3 regions of the Exiguobacterium sp. R-17 genome follow, and region 3 is predicted to be linked to each of the others. Evidence: predicted binding sites of a transcription regulator. Region 3 holds the regulator's gene; each other region holds the start of a gene.
The links. Region 3 encodes Rex, which represses fermentation and respiration genes when NADH is low (regulators of the CRP and FNR family bind a similar motif). Its sites were predicted from a motif close to TTGTGAAATATTTCACAA; they were not measured.
Positions count from the first base shown of each region.

Region 1: a site for Rex is predicted at 1,232-1,249, ahead of ACN9MT_RS10700 (cytochrome ubiquinol oxidase subunit I). Genes of this name have one in related genera too.
Region 2: a site for Rex is predicted at 1,629-1,646, ahead of ACN9MT_RS02895 (formate/nitrite transporter family protein). Genes of this name have one in related genera too.

Region 1 covers NZ_CP184372.1:1,997,718-2,001,001, forward strand. The annotation lists gene ACN9MT_RS10700 (cytochrome ubiquinol oxidase subunit I) at 1-1,113, opposite strand, end outside; gene ACN9MT_RS10705 (N-acetyldiaminopimelate deacetylase) at 1,348-2,460, opposite strand; gene ACN9MT_RS10710 (LysR family transcriptional regulator) at 2,444-3,284, opposite strand, start outside.
Region 2 covers NZ_CP184372.1:548,575-551,858, forward strand. The annotation lists gene ACN9MT_RS02885 (YitT family protein) at 1-744, opposite strand, end outside; gene ACN9MT_RS02890 (hypothetical protein) at 881-1,483, shown strand; gene ACN9MT_RS02895 (formate/nitrite transporter family protein) at 1,667-2,503, shown strand; gene ACN9MT_RS02900 (YkvA family protein) at 2,539-2,958, opposite strand; gene ACN9MT_RS02905 (aminopeptidase) at 3,057-3,284, shown strand, end outside.
Region 3 covers NZ_CP184372.1:2,751,285-2,754,568, reverse strand. The annotation lists gene ACN9MT_RS14395 (ATP-binding cassette domain-containing protein) at 1-881, opposite strand, end outside; gene ACN9MT_RS14390 (redox-sensing transcriptional repressor Rex) at 1,049-1,708, shown strand; gene ACN9MT_RS14385 (twin-arginine translocase TatA/TatE family subunit) at 1,708-1,905, shown strand; gene tatC (twin-arginine translocase subunit TatC) at 1,913-2,692, shown strand; tRNA gene ACN9MT_RS14375 (tRNA-Ala) at 2,797-2,872, shown strand; gene ACN9MT_RS14370 (S8 family serine peptidase) at 3,095-3,284, shown strand, end outside.

The DNA.
Region 1 (3,284 bases), 750 kb from region 3:
ACCACCGATGAACACCCCTCGTAAAATCCACTTATTATATGGATTCAATTTTTTCAATCGGAATGCCAAGATGAACAAAGCAGAGATAGCAGTCAAGTACATCCCGATCGATACCATGATATCAAAGAAATAGTGGACGATCAGTGGTGCTTGATCTTCTTTTGCGAATTCGTTTAAACCGATGACTTCCGTATTCGGAGCCCCACCTGCAAGAATTGAGAGCGCATATGGGATTTTGACGGCTCCTTTGATTTCATAACTGCCGTCTTCTTGCTGATCAAGTATCCCACCAAAAATCAATTCTGCTTCATTTGTCGTATCAAAATGCCATTCCGCAGCTGCTAGTTTTTCTGGCTGGTATTTCGCTAAATATTTCCCTGAGAAGTCACCGACAAGTGCTGTCGAGAACGCGAAAATCAGACCAGCCATGACAGTGAGACGAAGAGCTTTCTTATGATATGCCGTCTCTGCTGCTGAGAGTGTCTTTTTGCGAAGCAAATGGAACGCCGCGATTGCTGCCAAGATAAAGGCAACAGTCAAGTAAGCTGAAACGATGACGTGTGTCGCCTTCGTCGGTGTCGCTGTATTAAACATTGCTTTTAATGGTTCGATTTGCGTTAACGTACCATTGACGATCTTAAATCCTTCTGGTGAGTTCATGAAGGAGTTGACTGTCGTGATGAAGAACGCTGATGCTGTCGCACCAATGACGACTGGAATCCCAATCAACCAGTGCAACCATGGATTTTTGAACCGGTCCCACGTATACAAGTAAATACCAAGGAAAATCGCTTCAAAGAAGAACGCGAACGTTTCCATAAATAGTGGCAAAGCAATTGTTTGACCCGCTACTTGCATGAGTGACGGCCAAAGTAATGATAGTTGCAAGCCGATTGCCGTCCCTGTTACGACACCGACTGCTACGGTAACGACGTATCCACGCGTCCACCGTCTTGCTAATAAGATATAATCTGGATCTTTGCGTTTCAGACCGATGAATTCAGCTGCCAGTACCATGAGCGGTACTCCGACACCAATCGTCGCGAAAATAATATGAAACGCTAGTGTGAGCCCTGTCAATAATCGACTGAGCACTACGGGATCATTGAACATGTATTTAGCCCCCTCTTCCTAAAACATACTTCTCTATATGGTCTATAACCGTATCATAGAGAACATAACCCTTTGTGTCTGTTTATAATGTTTGATGTAACAAATTGTTCACATATACACGTGATTTTTTTCACAAAATGTTCGAAAACTCTTATTCCTACATATATTAAAAACTTTCCCATTCCTGAATTCGAAAGGGAAAGCTTTATATCCTTTATTATTTCATAAAAATTTTTAAACATACTCTCGGAAATAATGGTCAAGTAAATCAATGACAAAAGAAATGGCTGATTCATCCGGGTTTAATGTTGGTTGATGCAAACCAGATGTCGGATTATCGACGCCGAGCCAGAACATCATCCCTGGGATCTCTTTCAGCATGAAACCAAAATCTTCCCCTGTCATCGCCGCGTCACATTCGATATAGTTGGCATTCATCTTTACGAATGATGAGAATTTATCCACGATTTGCCGGTCGTTGACGACTTCATAATAGCGATTACCGAATTGCAGATCGATTTTAACACCAAACGAAGCTTCGATTCCTCGAATGATGTCACGGACACGACGTTCGAGTTTTTCCATGTCTTCGCCGTTTAGCGCACGCATCGTTCCGTCAAGAACCGCTCTACCGGCAATGACATTCTCACGAATACCTGCATCCACTTTCCCAATCGTGATGACACTACAATTCATCGGATTAATGGATCGACTGACGATCGTTTGCAATTGCATGATCAAGGCTGCTTGCGCAACAACTGTATCAATCGTCAAATGAGGAAAAGCCGCATGACCACTTTGACCATAGATCGTGATATGAACTTCTCGAGCACTCGCGAACAGTACGCCTGGACGACTAGCAATCGTACCGACTGGATATTCCGGTGCAACGTGAAGACCATACATCTCACTCGGACGATATTTTTCAAACAATGGACTTTTAATCATCGGCTCCGCCCCGCCCGGTCCTTCTTCTGCCGGTTGGAATAAAAAGACGACATCATCCATGACTGGTAGTTCAACGATCCGTTTCATCAACCCTAAAGCAATCGAGGCATGCATGTCATGACCACACGCATGCATGAACCCTGGGTGTTCTGAGCAATACGGAAGCCCTGTCGCTTCTTCAATCGGTAACCCATCAATATCTGCGCGATACCCGATCGTTCGGTTTCCAGTCAATCCTTTCACTCGAACGAAAACACCTGTTTCAAATGTGTCATATGTGACACGATCTGGCGGATATGCACGAATTTGTTCCAATATAAAAGCTTGCGTCTTAAATTCCTTGAACCCTGGTTCCGGTATTTTATGAAGCGCGCGCCGCATCTCAATGGCGTATTCCATCTGACTGACTTCCTCCTTCTTCTTTTACGATGTCCCAAAAAGCTTGGACTTGTTTTAATTCAAGCATCGATTCCGTGGACAAGATCCAAGTATCTCGCTTCAGTACTTTTCCGGATGATGTCTTCAACGGAAGCTGCATGACTTCATTCGATTGCTGAATCGTCGACTCAGGTAAGATAGCAAAACCGATGCCATGTAACGCCATCTGTTTGCATGTCTCGATTTGGTCGACGACCAAAGTCCGAGAGGGTGGACTTGCGAACCGATCTTGCCACCACTCTAAAATTTCTTGATAGTACGTCGAATCACTTTTGAACTGGATGAACGGGCGATCCGTCACACGCAATTGTTCAATCGACGTCAACTCACTATCAACTAGATAGAGCGGGTCTGAGAAAAGGCGCTCTTTAACACCTTTCCAGTCCGGGTTTCCACGAATGATCCCGATATGAAAGTGTTCCTCTAACATATGACGCATCATCTCACTTGACCATCCGGTGACCAACTGGACACGCACATGCGGATAACGCTCGACGAATCGTTTTAAGACACGCGGGAGCCAGTATTGTCCCATGATGGAGGCGACAGCAATCCGAAGCGTTCCGTAAACGGCACCCTCTTCTGCCGTCAATTCACTTTTTAGTTCGAGTTCCTTCCGATTCATCTCTTTTGCGAGACCAATCACTTTTTCTCCTTGCGGTGTGATGCTTAAGCCACGCGATGAACGAATGAATAGTTTGGTTCCCCAGCGTCTCTCAATCGCAACAAGACGTTGACTAAGCGCAGGTTGTGAAACGAATAATCGTTCAGCAGCTCGCCTCATA
Region 2 (3,284 bases), 800 kb from region 3:
AACGACGACATAGACCATTTTCTTCGTTCGGTTGGAGTATCCTCCCCGTGCATCAAGGATCGTCACACCACGACCAAGTTCTTTTGTGATGACTTCATTTATTTCATCCGCCTTTTCGCAAATAATGATACATTGCTTAGAAGCGGAATAAAAACTGTAAACCGTTTGAAGAGCTTTGGCGCGAACGAAGCTCATGATAAGAGCATACATAACGTGTTTCAAATCGAAGACCCACCATACCAAGATATAGATGACAAGATCTTGCATCAGAAATATGCGAGGAAGTGGCCAATTATGAAAACGAGCAAAGAAAAACTTTCCAAGAATATCGAGTCCACCAGTCGATGCGCCACCAAAGAAAATCAATGCCATTGCAAGACCAGAGACTAGACCGGCAAAGATGGAGGCAACAAGCGGATCATTCAACGACTCGGGAACGATCTGAGTCGGAATCCAGTCGATTAAAAAAGAAGAGGCAACGACAATGATGCCAGATAAGAACATGAATCGCTTTCGTAAGAAACGGAAACCTAAAAGGAAAAGGGGAATGTTTAAGAGCAATTGGGTTAATCCGATTGGAGTGTGGAAAAGCTCTTGAATGACAAGCGTGATCCCCATGATACCACCTGATCCGATATCATTTGGAGATAGTAGTAAGCTGATGTACAGGGAATACAGCAACGTACCTATGATTAAAAAACTGATTTTTTCAACTCTCTTTTTCTGTGGGTGTGTTGTAGTCATGGCATTATGATGAGTGACCTCATGCTCCTCCTTCTGTGAGTATCTGCCTGCAAGAGTACGCCCATATGCATAAAATTTCAACCCTTCTTATGAAAAAAGATGAAAAAGGGTAAGTTTTTTTAGGAAGGTGATGAAAATGAAGAAAACATTCTTGATTATAGGCTGTATTTGTTTAGGCGTATTGGTGGGGATTCGTCTTTTTCAACAACCAGACGAAGAAAACCAACGATCTATTTGGCATGATGGTGATCTCGTAGCGAGACAAGTCGGTGCTTCCATGATGAATACATTAGCTGTTCGCCAATTAGCTGAACAACTCCCGTTTTCATCAGAATTAAAACAGGTAGATGTCGAAGGAGAGTCGTTACGGCTCGCTTATGACGTCACAGGCAAAGAACGGCGTGCTTGGATCGGGACCGATACTGGTACATTACAAATGAATCAGGATTTCTTGAACGCTCGCTTATCAAAAGTACTTATGCATCATACGCTCGTTTTATTTTCGACGATTCCTGACTTGACCAATCTTGAAATTCACTATACCGATCCCTATTCGAAAGCTGATTTTAAGATAGATCGTAGCGCGTTCGACATCTATACACCATCTGACATCGAACGCGCTACGTCATCGTCTGGACGTTTTAATCGTGTCGTCATCGATGGATATGTGCTTGATGCCTCCAGACGACAAACCTTTTTCGAGCGTTTCGCATCAGGATTTTCGATTCAAACTAATTAATTGTATAAAGCAAGAAAAGGCATTTTTCACAATCTCGACACAATGATATCGTTTACATCTCGTTCTTTTATGAAAACGATAAAACAGGTCGATTCAAGACTTGAACATCTCTTAAGATGGAAGTATCATAATAAATGAATAAACATTGTGAAGTGTTGAACAAAAGAAAGAGAGGTTTCTACAATGAACGAGGTAGAAGCATTAGAAGGATTACGGAATAAAGCAATCAAGTCGACACGTATGCTACAACTGCGTCCTCTCGAATACTTAGTTCGTGCCATGTTAGCGGGGATATTCATTGGATTTGCAATCATTTTTACCTTAAAAGCAATTAATGGGCTGTATATGGCAGAATCACCTGTCGCGACACTTGTCGGTGGATTGACGTTCGGAGTGGCACTCGTCTTGATCGTTTATGGCGGTGCAGAACTGTTTACAGGGAATACGATGTATTTCACGACGGCAACGATGCGCGGCTATACAACGAAGATGGATACGATGAAAGTCTGGTTGATTTGTCTGATCGGAAATGGTCTTGGAGGATTAGCATTCGCACTACTCTTCTCTCAAACAGGTATCTTACAGGAACTTGGAATGAACAATTGGTTGTTTGCTGTATCGGAAACAAAAATTCATCATTCGACGTGGGAAATCTTTACTCGGGCAATCTTCTGTAACTGGATGGTCTGTTTAGCAATTTTCATTCCGAAGAACATGAAGAATGAGTTAGCGCAAATCATGATGATGATGGTACTTGTCGCAGTCTTCTTCGCATCAGGATTTGATCATGTCATCGCAAATATGGCATTGTTCTCTATCGCATTAATCGTGCCACATCCGGATACGATTACGTTTGCAGGAGCCATGCACAATCTTTTACCGGCTTTAGCTGGGAATATCATCGGTGGAGCAGTCTTCATGGGAATGATTTATACGTGGTTGAATAAAGAAAAACTAGAAATAGATGAATCACGTCAATCTACGGCACCGGTTCATATCGCTTCTAAACAAAATGCATAATGAAAAAGCAGCTGTCGCGACAGCTGCTTTTTCATTCATTCCATATGTTGAAAGCGATCAACATCTGCGGCGAGTTCTTCGTAAATCGTCTCGACGATTTGTGCGTCATCAAAGAGTCCGAGGACGTTATCGTCCGGTAAGGCGTCAACAGGAGACGTAAAGTACAGAACTGCCGTTAGCAATAATTGTTCTTGCTCTGCATGCATCTCGAATTTTTTCTGATAGAGGGCACGAAGCATTTCGAGTAGTTGTTTTAATTGGAAATAAAGGACGAGTTCTGCCTCGCGTTCGATATCAGAACTTTCCGTAGACGCGATATCTTGTGTCAGATGTGCGAGTCCGATTTCTGCTCGAATCAACAATTCTTGTTGTGCTTTTTCATCACCGACGAGATCGAGTGCCTGTCGGTGAAAATACGTATAAGCTGATTTAAAATCTCCGGGTGTGAATTCCATGATGATGCCTCCTTCTCTTCTCTTTCTAGTTTCGCCTTATTTCTTGCAAAATTGCAACTATTTCGTGAAAATAAAGATACAAGAAAGGGGATTACATAATGCCGACACAAGCAGAATTACAACAGTACGCGTCTTTAGCAGTGCGTACCGGGATCAATCTACAGCCAGGACAACAACTTGAGGTGCGAGCGGGAATCGAGAACTTACCACTTGTTCGCGAAATCACACGTGTAGCATATGAAGTAGGTGCTACGCAAGTATATGTACAATGGTCAGATGATGAGATGACGAAAATCCGTTATTTTGATGCACCAGAAGACTCGTTT
Region 3 (3,284 bases):
TGAGCACGCTTTGTCGTCGTCGCCCGAGCGATGTTTCGTTGAATGAAGTCCTGCATCTTTGCGATTTCTTCTTGCTGCTGTTCGAACTGTTTCATTTCTTGATCGTACAATGCCGCTTTTTGCTCGAGGTACTTCGTATAGTTCCCCGTGAACTTACGACAGACATTACGAGAGAGCTCATAGACGACATTGACGACTTGATCGAGGAAGTACCGATCGTGCGAGACGATCAGAACGGCACCACGATAACCACCGAGGTAACTTTCAAGCCAAGCAAGCGTATCGATATCCAGGTGGTTTGTCGGCTCATCGAGAATGAGAAGCTCTGGTGCTTGCAGGAGCATCTTCGCTAAGGCGAGCCGTGTCCGTTGACCCCCGGACAATGTCTGGATCCGGCGTGAGTAATCGTCTGGATAAAAGCGCATGCCGTGCAGGACGGAGCGGATATTCGCTTCAAACTGATAACCACCTGCTTCTGAGAAGTCATGTTGTGCTTGATCGTACGTCTTCAGAAGTCGATCGTAAGCGACCGGGTCGTTCAAGATGTGCTCCATGCCCATCTCGATTTCCATCCGGCGCAGTGTCCGTTCTTGTTCTTGCAGATGTTCAAAGACGGTCAGCATCTCGTTCCAGATCGTCTCATTCGATTCGAGACCACTGTCTTGCGCGAGATAGCCGATTTTGACATCTTTACCTTTCATGATATCGCCCGAGTCATGACTGAGTTCACCAGCGATGATTTTGAGCAAGGTTGATTTACCGGCACCATTGCGACCGACGAGCGCAATCCGGTCGCGCTCTTGTACTTCCAATTTGATATTTTCTAAAATCGGCTCGACGCCGAATGATTTCGAGAGTTGGTTGACTTGTAAGAGTATCATTTCCATCCATCCTTCCACCCTTTAGTCTATCACGAACAAAAGCGCGAGGTCCTGCGGAATATATTATTTGTGACTCTATGTGAAGTGGTTTACAATCAAGGAGAGTAGAAAGCTTTTTGCAAAGATTTGGGTGCCACGATGGATGTGGCCGAAGGGGGAACTGCAGGATGAATGGACCAGACACAAAAATTCCACAAGCGACAGCAAAACGGTTGCCGCTATATTATCGTTTCATCCAAAGTTTATACAATTCAGGTAAGCTCCGCGTCTCTTCTGCTGAGTTAAGCGAGGCGGTGAAGGTTGATTCAGCAACGATTCGTCGCGACTTTTCCTACTTTGGGGCACTAGGGAAGAAGGGGTATGGATATAACGTTCAACATCTCTTAACGTTTTTCCGGAAAACCTTGAATCAAGATGAGGTGACGAATGTCGCCTTAATCGGGGTCGGTCATCTCGGAACAGCGTTTGCAAATTATAACTTTTTAAAGAATAATAGTACTCGGATAGTCGTTGCGTTTGATGCGGACGAAGAGAAGGTCGGAACAACGACGCATGACGTTCCAATCTATCATGTTTCGGACATGAAAGAACAAATCGAAGCGAATCAGGTCGATGTCGCCATCTTGACGGTTCCATCCCAGTTCGCACAGTCAGTAGCGGATGAGTTAGTCGAGTATGGTGTGACAGGCATTCTGAACTTCACGCCTGCACGGTTGAACGTGCCAGCGAGCGTTCGGGTTCATCACATCGATTTATCGATCGAGTTGCAGTCGTTAGTTTATTTCATGAAGCATTATTCGCAATCAGCTGAAGGAGTGAAATCATAATGGAAAACCTTATCCCGCTCACGTTAGGTATCGGACCTGCGAGTATCGGATTAATTGCTGTCGTCGCGTTGATCATCTTCGGACCGAAGAAGTTACCGGAATTCGGTCGTGCTGCCGGTCAAACATTGAAAGAGTTCAAAAATGCCACGAACGGCATCATGGACGACGATAAAAAGGACGAACCGAAAGAGAAGTGATTGAATCATGACGGTTGATCAAGAACAAAGCATGACGTCGCACCTAGACGAACTGCGTAAGCGGATTGTCTGGTCGCTCCTCATTGTCGTCGTCCTGTTCGCTGTCGCATTTCCGCTCGTCCGACCGCTCGTCCGTTTTCTGCAAGCAGACTTAAAAGAGCTCGGTATCGGATTAAATGCCTTCAACGTCGCCGATCCTTTAATGTTGTATTTGAATCTTGCGTTCATCATCGCGCTGATTTTAGCGTCACCGTTCTGGATGTATCAACTGTGGGCATTCGTCCGACCAGGGCTTTATGAAAAGGAACAAAAAGCAACACTGACATATATTCCAGTCATCTTCTTTCTATTTTTGGCTGGTGTAGCCTTCTCGTATTTCTGGTTGCTTCCTTTCTTGCTTGAAGTCTCAACGGATCTCGGGAAAGAATTGGGGATCGAGCAAGTCATCGGGGTCGAAAACTACTTCAGTTTCTTGATCCGGTTGACGATGCCGTTTGGTCTTCTCTTCCAATTGCCGGTCGTGACGATGTTCCTGACACGTCTTGGTCTTGTGACGCCATATTTCATGCGAAAGAATCGGAAATATGCGTATTTCGCGCTGTTCGTCGTTGCGGCATTGATCGCACCGCCGGACGTGACGTCACACTTGATGATCTCAGTGCCGTTGTTCGTTCTCTATGAAATCAGTATCTTGATTTCTGCGCGGACGTATAAAAAGGTCTTGATCCTCGAGCAACAGGCAGAGCTTGAACGACAGGCGGATTTGATGCGTGAATTGAATAAATGAATCGTGAATTCCTTCCAGCAATTTCGGGAGGAATTCTTTTTTATGAAAGCGTTATGTTTATATTGATAAAGCAGTTAGCGATGCGTATACTAAAGATAATTCATGGGGGCTTAGCTCAGCTGGGAGAGCGTTTGGCTGGCAGCCAAAAGGTCGTCGGTTCGATCCCGATAGTCTCCACCAAGTGCATACGTTCAACTCCTCGAGTGCTCGAGGAGTTTTTTTATGTTCCCAGTTAAATTCCTTCCAAATATAAAATGTCACCAAAAAGAAATAAATTAAAAAAATAGACAAATATAAATTGTTTATTTCCATTAACTTCATTAAACTAAAAATACAGAATTTTCTTTAAACTGTTTTATTAGTATTACTACTATGGTTTTACAGAAAAGGGGAAACGAACGCATGAAGAAGAAGATTGCACTTATGGCAGCCGTCTTAATGACGTCTTCCAATCTAGTCAGTGCGCAAGGTGCACTGTCCTCGCAAGACAAAGCGACGGGTCAAAAACCGCAGGCGCTCTCACTGAAGAAATCGGGGCAAGAAAAGAACTACAAACAATCGGATAAAGTCCGAGTCGTCATCGAGATGGAAC